Regions from separate parts of the Shinella sp. S4-D37 genome, predicted to be linked through region 2. Evidence: riboswitches for the same ligand, from Rfam matches in the RefSeq annotation. Region 2 holds a riboswitch; the other holds the start of a gene.

Region 1 (5,950 bases), 780 kb from region 2:
AAGCGTCAGCTCGACGAGCTGCGCAACGAGCTTGCCATTGCCCAGCGCAAGGGTGAGTTCCAGCGCGCCGGGGAGCTTGCCTATGGCATCATCCCCAAGCTCGAAAAGGAGCTGGAAGAGGCCGAAGGCCGCGATGCCGGCGATGTCGATCCGATGGTGCAGGAGGTCGTGACCCCCGACAACATTGCGCATATCGTCTCCCGCTGGACGGGCATCCCCGTGGACAAGATGCTGGAAGGCGAGCGCGACAAGCTCTTGCGCATGGAAGATGAACTCGGCAAGTGGGTCGTCGGCCAGGGTGATGCCGTACAGGCGGTGTCTCGCGCCGTCCGCCGTGCGCGTGCCGGTTTGCAGGATCCGAACCGGCCGATCGGCTCGTTCATCTTCCTCGGCCCGACCGGCGTCGGCAAGACGGAGCTGACCAAGGCGCTCGCCCGCTTCCTCTTCGACGACGAGACGGCGATCCAGCGCATGGACATGTCGGAATACATGGAGAAGCACTCCGTGGCCCGGCTGATCGGCGCGCCTCCCGGCTATGTCGGCTATGAAGAAGGCGGTGCGCTCACCGAATCCGTCCGCCGCCGGCCCTATCAGGTCGTGCTGTTCGACGAGATCGAGAAGGCGCATCCGGATGTCTTCAACGTGCTCTTGCAGGTCCTCGACGACGGCCGCCTGACCGATGGCCAGGGCCGCACCGTGGACTTCCGCAACACGATGATCATCATGACCTCGAACCTCGGCGCGGAGTACCTCACGGCGCTCGGCGAGAACGAGGACAGCGATACGGTTCGCGATCAGGTCATGGATGTCGTGAAGATGGCGTTCCGGCCGGAGTTCCTGAACCGGGTGGACGAGATCATCCTGTTCCACCGCCTCAAGCGGTCGGAAATGGGCGCGATCGTCGATATCCAGCTTGCGCGGCTGCGCAAGCTTCTGGTCGATCGCAAGATCGTCCTCGACCTCGACGAGGAGGCCGTGCACTGGCTGGCCGAGAAGGGCTACGACCCCGTCTATGGTGCGCGTCCCCTGAAGCGGGCGATCCAGAAGCACCTTCAGGATCCGCTGGCCGAGAAGATCCTTTCCGGCGAGATCCTCGACGGCTCGACCGTCAAGGTGACTGCCGGTTCCGACCGGCTGCTCTTCTCGCCGAAGGCTGCGGCGGTGAGCAAGGCCGCCTGACAGGGCTGCGATCCTCACCAAGACAAAGCGCGGGTAGAGCCCGCGCTTTTTGCGTTCCTGCCGGTCGTTCCCTGCCTTCGGCCGCAAAATCTTTCCCTTTCGGGAGAACATGCGCTAAGGGCATCAGCCATGACCATGCCGGTATCGACAGACCCGAAATTCGTCGTCCTTCTCGGGGGCGCGCTCACGGTGACGCCGCGCCTTCGCACGGATGTGGCCGGGGCGCGCGTCATCGCGGCGGATGGCGGCATGCGGCATGCGGAAAGCCTCGACGCCCTGCCGGAACTCTGGGTCGGCGATTTCGATTCGACCCCGCCCAATCTCATCGCGGCCTGGCCGCATGTCGAGCGCCAGCCCTATCCCGCCGCCAAGAACGAGACCGACGGGGCGCTTGCCGTTTCGGTCGCGGCCGAGCGCGGGGCACGCGCCATTGTGCTCGCCGGCGCGCTCGGCGGGGAGCGCAGCGACCATGCGCTGATGCATCTCCTCCATGCCGTTTCGCTGGAGGCGCAGGGTTTTGCCGTCAAGCTCACCTCCGGCGAGGAGGAGGCCTGGCCGCTGCTGCCGGGCCGCCGCGAGATCGACCTGCCGAAGGGCAGCCTCTTCTCCATCCTCGGCCTTGCGCCGCTTTCGGGCCTCACCATCGACAATGCGCGCTATCCGCTGAAGGACTTCTCGCTGCCCTTCGGCTCCTCGCGCACCATCTCCAATGTGGCGGAAGGCCCGATCCGCCTTTCGCTCGCCGCCGGCCGCGCCATTCTCGTCGCCCGGCCCTATGACCTTTCAGGAGCCTGACCCTTGGCACCGCCCATTCTCAAACTCGATGACATCACCTTGAGCTTCGGCGGCACGCCGCTGCTTGCCGGCGCCAGCCTCCAGGTGGAGCCGGGCGACCGCATATCGCTCGTCGGCCGCAATGGCTCGGGCAAGTCGACGCTGATGAAGATCGCCGCCGGCCTTGCCGAGGCGCAGTCCGGCGAGGTCTTCCGCCATCCTTCCGCGACGATCCGCTACCTGCATCAGGCGCCGGATTTCGACGGCTACGATACGGTCGCGGCCTATGCGGAGGCGGGCCTCGGGCCGAGTGACGATCCCTACCGCGTCACCTATCTGCTCGAACATCTCGGGCTCACCGGCAGCGAGGATCCCCAGTCGCTTTCGGGCGGCGAGGCGCGCCGGGCGGCGCTCGCCCGGGTGATGGCGCCGGAGCCGGATATTCTCCTCCTCGACGAGCCGACCAACCATCTCGACCTTCCGACCATCGAATGGCTCGAAGGCGAGTTGCAATCGACCCGCTCCGCCCTTGTCGTCATCTCGCACGACCGCCGTTTCCTCGAAAAGGTGTCCAACGCCACCGTCTGGCTCGACCGCGGCCAGTCCCGCCGGCTCAACCGCGGCTTCGGCCATTTCGAAGCCTGGCGCGACGAGGTGCTGGAGGCCGAGGAGCTGGAGCAGCACAAGCTCGGCAAGGCGATCGAGCGCGAGGAGCACTGGTTGCGCTACGGCGTCACCGCCCGCCGCAAGCGCAACATGCGCCGTCTCGGTGCGCTGCACGACCTGCGCGCCCGCTATCGCGGCCACAAGGGGCCGCAGGGCAGCGTGCAGGCCAGCGCCTCGGATGCGCAGGAATCGGGCAAGCTGGTCATCGAGGCGGAGAAGATCACCAAGGCCTATGGCGAGCGCAGCATCGTCGCGCCGTTCTCGATCCGCGTCCACCGCGGCGACTGCATCGGTCTCGTCGGCCCGAACGGCGCCGGCAAGACGACGCTGCTCAAGATGCTGACCGGGCAGTTGGAGCCCGACAGCGGCACCGTCAAGCTCGGCACGAACCTGGAGATCGCCACGCTCGACCAGCGCCGCGAGGACCTCAACCTCGACGACACGCTCGCCCACTACCTGACCGACGGACGCGGCGAGACGCTGCTCGTCAACGGCGAGCAGCGGCACGTCACCGGCTACATGAAGGAGTTCCTGTTCCAGCCCGAGCAGGCCCGCACGCCGATCCGCAACCTTTCCGGCGGTGAGCGCGCCCGGCTGATGCTGGCGCGCATCCTGTCGCGGCCGACCAACCTGCTCATCCTCGACGAGCCGACCAACGATCTCGACATCGAGACGCTCGACCTGTTGCAGGAGATCGTCGCAGGCTTTGCCGGCACGGTGCTGCTCGTCAGCCACGACCGCGACTTCCTCGACCGCACCGTCACCTCGACCATCGCGCCGGCCGACCCGGAAAGCCCCGACGGGCGCTGGATCGAATATGCCGGCGGCTATTCCGACATGATGGCGCAGCGCCGCGGTGCGATCGAGGAGAAGCGCAAGGCGGAGAAGGCGGAAAAGGCGAAGGCTGCCGAGGCGCCGCCCGCCGCCGAAAGCAAGGGCAAGTCGAAGCTCTCCTACAAGCAGAAATTCGCCCTCGAGAACCTGCCGAAGGAAATGGAGAAGGTGGAAAAGGAGATCGCCGCCCGCGAGGCGAAGATGGCCGATCCCGCCCTTTTCACCAGGGATCCCGCCACCTTCAACAGGCTGGCGGCGGAGATGGAGAAACTGCGCGCCTCCCTTGCCAGGATGGAAGAGGAATGGCTGGAACTGGAGATGCTGCGCGAGGAACTGGAGGGCTGAGCGCCCTGTTCCATCCGAAACAGCGCCGCGCCCGGCGATGTGGGACAGTCTGGTCACTGGATGAGAGGAGCTCATCCTGTAACCCGAAAGAGATCAGGAGAGTCCCATGCGCAAGTTCATCATTTCGGCCGTCGTCGCCGTCGTCGCCGCCGTTTCCTTCGCCGCCCCGTCGCAGGCCGGCTACTACGGCTACGGTCACAAGAGCTACGGCTGGAAGAGTTACGGCCACGGCCACCACGGCTACAAGAAGCACTACCGCGTCAAGCGTCACTACGGCGGCTACTACGGCCACCGCTGGGGCGGCGACTGGGGCGGCAAGGTCTACTACAAGAAGCGCCACTACAACTACTACTGAGCGGCCCGCCTTCTACCGAAGAAGCAAGGCCCGGATGCCGCCGCATCCGGGCCTTGCCCGTTTCCGGCCATGGATTGATTCGGGGCGCAAGGAGCGCTATCTACATTGCTCGTGGTGATTTGGCCGGCCGGCTTGCAGCCACGTTAAACAAGTCGCTAAAGGGCCGCGCGAGGAAAAACCTTCCGTGGACCGGTTGCGACACTGTTGCGGCCGGTTTTGTTTTTCGATCGAGTGTGACATGCCCATCAAGATTCCCGATACGCTTCCCGCCTTCGAAACCCTCGTTCAGGAGGGGGTGCGGGTGATGACCGAGACGGTGGCGATCCGGCAGGATATCCGCCCCTTGCAGATCGGGCTGCTCAACCTCATGCCGAACAAGATCAAGACGGAAGTGCAGATGGCCCGCCTCGTCGGCGCCTCGCCGTTGCAGGTCGAGCTGTCGCTGGTGCGCGTCGGCGGCCACCGGGCGAAGAACACCTCGGAAGAGCATCTGCTCGCCTTCTACGATACGTGGGAGGAGGTGCGGCACCGCAAGTTCGACGGCTTCATCATCACCGGCGCGCCCGTCGAGACGCTCGACTACGAGGACGTCACCTACTGGGACGAGATGAAGCAGATTCTCGACTGGACCGAAACGAACGTCCATTCGACGCTGAATGTCTGCTGGGGCGCCATGGCGGCGATCTACCATTTCCACGGCGTGCCGAAGCACACGCTGGAGGAAAAGGCCTTCGGCGTCTACCGCCATCACAACCGCAAGCCGTCCTCGGTCTATCTCAACGGCTTCTCCGACAATTTCGAGGTGCCGGTCTCGCGCTGGACGGAAATCCGCATCGAGGATATCCGGGCGGTGCCGGAACTCGACATCCTGCTCGATTCCGACGAGACGGGCGTCTGCCTCGTGCGCGAGCAGGCCGGCAATCGCCTCTATATCTTCAACCATGTGGAATACGATTCCACCTCGCTTGCCGATGAATATTTCCGCGATGTCTCGGCCGGCGTGCCGATCAAGCTGCCGAAGAACTATTTCCCGCACAACGATCCGTCGCTGCCGCCGCAGAACCGCTGGCGTGGCCATGCGCACCTGCTCTTCGGCAACTGGATCAACGAAATCTATCAGACCACGTCCTATGACCTGGAAAAGATCGGAACAGGAGCCTGACCCATGAGCCGTGTCGTCATTCGCCCGTTGCATGAAGATGATGAAGGCGAGTGGCGGCGCCTGTGGAAAGCCTATCTCGCCTTCTACGAGACGGTTCTGCCGGAAGAGACCTACGTCTCCACCTTCGCCCGGCTGACGGGCGGGGCGGCGGAGGGCGAGTATCGCGGCCTCCTTGCCACGCTCGACGGCAAGCCCGTGGGCCTTGCGCATTACCTGTTCCATCGCTCCTGCTGGACGATCGGCAATGTCTGCTATCTGCAGGATCTCTTTGCCGATCCCGACGTGCGCGGTTCCGGCATCGGTCGGGCGCTGATCGAGGGCGTCTATGCCAAGGCAAAGGAGGCGGGCTCGCCCGAGGTCTACTGGATGACGCAGGAGTTCAACGCGACGGCACGCCGGCTCTATGACCGCATCGCCGACAAGACGCCCTTCATCGTCTACCAGAAATCCTTCTGAACAGGACCGTCGAAAAGTATGACTTTTTGGTTGCGGATGGAGCGGAATTGCAGCAGGTTGCCGCGCGGAACCGGGCGAGCAGTGAAGGAGAGGCAAGCGTGCGCAGCGGAAATGAAATCTTCGGGCGGCTGGAGAATGGCGAAACGGTCGAGCGCATCCGCCTTGCCGGCGGCGGACTG
Region 2 (5,950 bases):
CATGCCGCTGTCACGAAACCGCTGCACACTTCTACGCGGCGTGCTTTAGGATGCGGCCGGCGACCATACCGACAAGACAGGGCACGATGATCAAATTCAAGACCTCCACCGGAGCCGTCTCCGTCGACAATTGGGGCTACGAACTGCAAGGGCTGAAGGGCGGTGGCCTCGACCCGTCGCTGCTCGCCTCGGCAACGCACGACCTGCTGGTGATCGAAGTATCGCGCGACGGGACCGTGGCCGGGCGGTTTTCCGCCGGCGAGATCGCCCGCATGAAGGACGGCATGGGCGGGCGCTCCGTCGTCGTCTCCTATACCTCGATCGGCGAGGCCTCGGATTTCCGCGACTACTGGCACGACGACTGGACGACCACGGGCATCGCGACGGGCAAGCTGACCGGCAAGGCGCCGGACTGGCTGGGCCCGGTCAATCCGGACTGGCCGGAAAGCCGCAAGGTCCGTTACTGGGATTCCGACTGGCAGAAGATCATCTTCAACGACAAGAAGGCCGGCGAAGTCGATGCCATCGTCAAGGCCGGCTTCGATGCGGCCTATCTCGATATCGTCGACGGCTACTATTTCTGGGGCGCGGAGGTCTCGGCGAAAGACCGCGAGGCGGGCGACCCGAAAACCGTCAAGCAGGCGGCACAGCGCATGGTGGATTTCATCGTCGCGCTGACGGACCACGCGCGCGAGACCAATCCGGATTTCTTCGTGATCCCGCAGAACGGCGCCTGGATCCTCGACGATCTCGGCTCCGACACCGTGCGCAGGAAGGCCTATCTCGACGCCATCGGCGGCATCGCGGTGGAAGACCTCTACTATCGCGGCGACAAGGACGAGAACAACCGGCTCGATCCGGACGAGGAGACCATCGCGACCCTCAAGCGGGACTTCCTCGACAAGGGCAAGCCGGTCTTCGTCGTCGACTATGTCAACGGCGACAAGCGGGTCGCCGATTTCAACGCGCTGGCGCTGGAAGACGGCTTCATTCCCTTCGCTTCGCCCGACCGGGATCTCGACCGGCTGGTGGGAACCCATGACGGCGACCCGGCCTATATCAAACCCTCGCAGAAGGCCGATGCCCTGCGCGGTTCGAAGCTTTCCGACACGATCCACGGGCTCGGCGGCAATGACAGGATCGACGGACGGGCCGGCGGCGACTGGCTCTACGGCGGCGCGGGCAAGGACAAGCTGGCGGGCGGCGGTGGGTCCGACAGGCTCAAGGGCGGCACCGGCGCCGACAGCTTCGTCTTCAAATCGATCGAGGATTCGACCGTCGCCGCCTCGGGGCGCGACACGATCCTCGACTTCTCCCGGAAAGACGGCGACCGGATCGACCTGAAGGCCATCGACGCCAGCACGAAATCCGGCGGCGACCAGGCCTTCGCCTTCATCGGCACCGAGGCCTTCCACAAGAAGGCGGGCGAGTTGCGCTTCGAAGCCAAGGGCGGCGCTACTCTCGTCTTCGGCGACCTGAACGGAGACGGCAAGGCGGATTTCTCCATCCGCTTCGACGACGCCCTCGTCTTCGTCAAGGGCGACTTCATCCTCTAGAACCTCCGGAGCCTTTCCGGCAAAGGCCGCAGCGATTTACCGGAAAGGCCTAGCCGGCGCGGAAATGCTTCGACAGCTTCAGTCCCTGTGCCTGGTAGTTGGAGCCGAGGCCGGAGCCGTAGAGGCCCTCGGGCGCGCCGAGCATGTGCTCGTAGACGAGGCGGCCGACGATCTGGGCGTGCTCGAGGATGAAGGGCACTTCGTGGCTGCGCACCTCGAGGACGGCGCGGCTGCCGGAGCCGCCGGCGGGCGCGTGGCCGAAGCCGGGATCGAAGAAGCCGGCATAGTGTACGCGGAACTCGCCGACGAGCGGATCGAAGGGCGTCATCTCGGCGGCATAGAGCGGCGGGACGTGCACGGCCTCGCGCGAGACGAGGATGTAGAACTCGTCGGGATCGAGGATCAGTTCGTTGCGGCCCCGGCTGAACAGCGGCTCCCAGAAATCGAAGATATCGTGCTGGTTCTTGCGGTCGACATCGACGACGGCGGTGTGGTGCTTGCCGCGATAGCCGATGAGCCCGTCCGGGCCGGTGCCCTTGAGGTCGATGGAAAGCGCGATGCCGCCGCCCGAGACGTTCGGCGTCTCGCTGGCGACGAGCGTGTCCGTGCCGTGGAGGGCGAGCAGTTCGCTTTCGCCGAGCAGGGCATTGCCCCTGCGGAAACGGATCTGCGACAGGCGCGAGCCGCGGCGCACGACGATCGGGAAGGTGCGCGGCGAGATTTCGAGATAGAGGGGGCCGCAATAGCCGGCCGGAATCTTGTCGAATTCCTGCGCGCGGTCGGTGATGACGCGGGTGAAGATATCGAGGCGACCGGTGGAGCTTTTCGGATTGGCCGACGCCGCCAGTTCCGCCGGCAGGTCGAGGCTTTCCATCAGCGGCACGATGTAGACGCAGCCCGTCTCCAGCACCGCGCCCTGCGAGAGGTCGATGACGTGCAGTTGCAGGCGGTCGAGCTTGTCGGCGACGAGATGGGCAGGCCCCGGAAGGAAACTCGCCCGCACGCGGAAGGCCTTCGCCCCGAGCCGCAGGTCGAGGCTTGCCGGCTGGACCTGGTCGTCGTCGAGCGCGGCCTCGCTCTTCAGCCTGCCGGCATCGAACAAGCCACGAATGGCGTTGTCCGCCAGAATGCCCGTGCTGCGTGTTGCAGAACCACCCATCGCCATACCGTCCCGTCAGCGCATCGGGCCGGAGGTCCGGCCGTCCGCTTTTCGCATCGATTCTTCCGAAAACCGGTGCCCACATTTCGTAACAATACCCGGAAAGCCCGCACAAAACCAAATGCCGCCAATTGACGCAAGCGCGGTCGCACAGTATTAGCAGATTATCCCGTGGTGATTTGGCCGGCCGGCTTGCAGCCACGTAAAACAAGTAGCTAAAAAGGCCGGGTTCAAAACCGGCCTGCTTTTGCGGCCGGTTTTTTTGTTTGAAGGCGACGATCACATGAGCAAGTCCTGGCGCCCGGCCACCCAACTCGTCCACGGCGGAACGACCCGCTCCCAGCACGGCGAAACCGCAGAAGCAATCTTCCTCACGCAGGGCTTCGTCTACGACACCTCGGCCGCCGCCGAGGCCCGCTTCAAGGGCGAGACGGACGGCTTCATCTACGCCCGCTACGGCAGCCCGACCAACGACATGTTCGAAAAGCGCATGTGCATGCTGGAAGGCGCCGAGGATGCACGCGCCACCGCTTCCGGCATGGCCGCCGTCGCCGCCGCGATCCTCTGCCAGCTGAAGGCCGGCGACCATATCGTCGCCGCCCGCGCGCTCTTCGGCTCCTGCCGCTGGGTGGTCGAGACGCTCGCGCCGAAGTACGGCATCGAATGCACGCTGATCGACGGCCGCGACCTTTCCAACTGGGAGAAGGCGATCCAGAAGAACACCAAGGTGTTCTTCCTCGAAAGCCCGACCAACCCGACGCTGGAGGTCATCGACATCGCGGGCGTTGCCAAGCTCGCCAACCAGATCGGCGCCAAGGTCGTCGTCGACAACGTCTTTGCGACCCCGCTCTTCCAGAAGCCGCTGGAGCTTGGCGCCCATGTCGTCGTCTATTCGGCCACCAAGCATATCGACGGCCAGGGCCGCTGCCTCGGCGGCGTGGTGCTTTCGGACAAGCAGTGGATCGACGAGAACCTGCACGACTATTTCCGCCACACGGGGCCGGCCATGTCGCCGTTCAACGCCTGGACGCTGCTGAAGGGCATCGAGACGCTTCCGTTGCGCGTCAGGCAGCAGACGGAGAATGCGAGCCGCATCGGCGACTTCCTCGCCGAGCGGAAGGAGGTCGCCCGCGTGATCTATCCGGGCCGCAAGGACCATCCGCAGGCCGACATCATCGCCAAGCAGATGACGGGCGGCTCGACGCTGGTCTGCTTCGAGCTGAAGGGCGGCAAGGATGCGGCCTTCGCGCTGCAGGACGCGCTGGAAGTGGTGAAGATCTCCAACAATCTCGGCGACGCCAAGAGCCTCATCACCCATCCGGCGACGACGACGCACAAGAACCTGACGGACGAGGCGCGCGCAGAGCTCGGGATTTCGGCCGGCACGGTGCGCCTTTCGGCCGGCATCGAGGACGGCGAGGACCTCATCGAGGATTTCGCGCGGGCGCTTTCCAGGGTCAAGTCCTGACCCTTTCGCCCCACCGACGGACAAATACGGAAGCACCGGCCGATCAGGCCGGTGCTTTCTTTGCTTATCCTTGACGAAACCACATTCGTGTACAATAGCAGAAGCTAATCAGTTCAAGGCTTGCCCATGTATCGTGCGCTGACCCGCGACATCGAAGTGACCGTAGAGCCGTATTATCTGGCCGATCAGTCCGATCCCGACGACAGCCGCTACGTGTGGGGATACCGGGTGGTCATCGCGAACCATTCCGATGTCGCCGTGCGCCTGATGACGCGCTACTGGCACATCACCGACCAGAACGGCCAGGTCGACGAGGTGAACGGCCCGGGCGTCATCGGCGAGCAACCCGTTCTGCGCCCCGGCGATACCTACGAATATTCCTCCGGCTGCCCGCTCGAAACGCCCTCGGGCATCATGTTCGGCCGCTACCGCATGGAGGCGGAGAACGGCGAGGCCTTCGACGTCGCCATCCCGGCCTTCTCGCTGGACACGCCCGGGCAAGCGCGCACGCTGAACTGAGGGAGGACGCCCTTTACTGCGGCAGGACTTCCGCCGTCTCGAAGCGGTAGGTCGTCGAGCAGAATTCGCAGGTGACCGCGATCTCGCCCGTCTCGTCGGCCGTATGCGCGATCTCCTCGGCGCTGAGGCCGGCGAGGACGCCCTTCAGCTTCTCGCGCGAGCAGGAGCAGCGGTCGAAGACCTGCTGCGGCTGGTAGACGCGCACGCCCCGCTCGTGGAAGAGGCGGAAGAGAAGCCGCTCGGTGCCGACATTGGGATCCGTCAGCTCGTCGGCGTCGATCGTCTCGACCATGGCCTTCGCCTCGGCCCAGTTGTCGTCGTCGTCGATCTTGTGGCCGGCTTCCTCGCCGTCGCCGCCCGGAAGATCGGCCTGGCGCATGCGCTCGGGCGCCTGCGGCAGGAACTGCGCGACCATGCCGCCCGCCCGCCAGCGATGGCGCGCCTTGCCGGCCGCATCGCGGTCGTAGAGTTCGGCGACACCGAGGCGCACCTTGGTCGGGATCTGCTCCGACTGGCGGAAATAGACGCCGGCGATCTCTTCCAGCGTATGGCCGTCGAGTGGCACGATGCCCTGGTAGCGCTGGGTATACGCGCCCTGGTCGATGGTGAAGGCGAGGATGCCCTTGCCCAGAAGCTCGTGCGGCTCCGTCGCGCCGGCCGCGACCGCCGCGTCGAGCGCTTCCTGGTCGAAGCGGGCATAGGCGCGCACGTTTTCCGGGGCGGCGAAATCGGCCACCAGCAGGTCGACGGGGCCGTCGCCCTTGGTCTGGACGATCAGCTTGCCCTCGAACTTCAGCGAGGTGCCGAGCAGCACGGTGAGCGTGATCGCCTCGGCGAGCAGCCGCGCGACGGGCGCGGGATAATCGTGCCGGCCGAGAATGCCGTCGAGCATCGGGCCGAGCTGGACGGCGCGTCCGCGCACGTCGAGGCCTTCCACCTGGAACGGCAGCACCTGATCATCGCCGGCAAAGCCGGGTTCGCCGAGTTTCAAGGCATTTTCCGCCATCATCATTCCGCTCCTTGCACGCTTCGGCGCCGCCGGGGCCATCGGCCCGGCCTGCGTCCGACAGGCGTCTATCGTGATATCGCGCTCGCCCTTGCTGATCATTCCATACCGGGCGGGCATGCACCAGAGAAAGCGCCTGGCGGCGCTCCGTGGTGGCCCCTAGATCGTGTCGCCGGCGACGCTTTTCAAGATCGTCATCAGACGACGCCGAAGCACCAGGCGAGGATCGACTTCTGTGCGTG

What was found. Region 2 has a riboswitch for S-adenosylmethionine ahead of AB3G45_RS23655 (O-succinylhomoserine sulfhydrylase). Riboswitches for the same ligand answer to the same signal wherever they lie in the genome.
Region 1: it holds a riboswitch for S-adenosylmethionine, as region 2 does, so the genes downstream of both, metA (homoserine O-succinyltransferase) here and AB3G45_RS23655 (O-succinylhomoserine sulfhydrylase) in region 2, are expected to answer to the same signal.

The regions. Positions count from the first base shown of each region.
Region 1 is NZ_JBFNXL010000005.1:4,068,063-4,074,012, forward strand. Features, by position in the region: gene clpB (ATP-dependent chaperone ClpB) at 1-1,179, shown strand, start outside; gene AB3G45_RS27365 (thiamine diphosphokinase) at 1,315-1,974, shown strand; gene AB3G45_RS27370 (ABC-F family ATP-binding cassette domain-containing protein) at 1,978-3,798, shown strand; gene AB3G45_RS27375 (hypothetical protein) at 3,905-4,153, shown strand; SAM riboswitch at 4,255-4,332, shown strand; gene metA (homoserine O-succinyltransferase) at 4,392-5,315, shown strand; gene AB3G45_RS27385 (N-acetyltransferase family protein) at 5,319-5,771, shown strand; gene AB3G45_RS27390 (aldose epimerase family protein) at 5,870-5,950, shown strand, end outside.
Region 2 is NZ_JBFNXL010000005.1:3,292,329-3,298,278, forward strand. Features, by position in the region: gene AB3G45_RS23645 (MJ1477/TM1410 family putative glycoside hydrolase) at 87-1,556, shown strand; gene AB3G45_RS23650 (2'-deoxycytidine 5'-triphosphate deaminase) at 1,606-2,715, opposite strand; SAM riboswitch at 2,877-2,955, shown strand; gene AB3G45_RS23655 (O-succinylhomoserine sulfhydrylase) at 2,999-4,183, shown strand; gene apaG (Co2+/Mg2+ efflux protein ApaG) at 4,310-4,702, shown strand; gene AB3G45_RS23665 (Hsp33 family molecular chaperone) at 4,716-5,708, opposite strand; gene argF (ornithine carbamoyltransferase) at 5,906-5,950, opposite strand, start outside.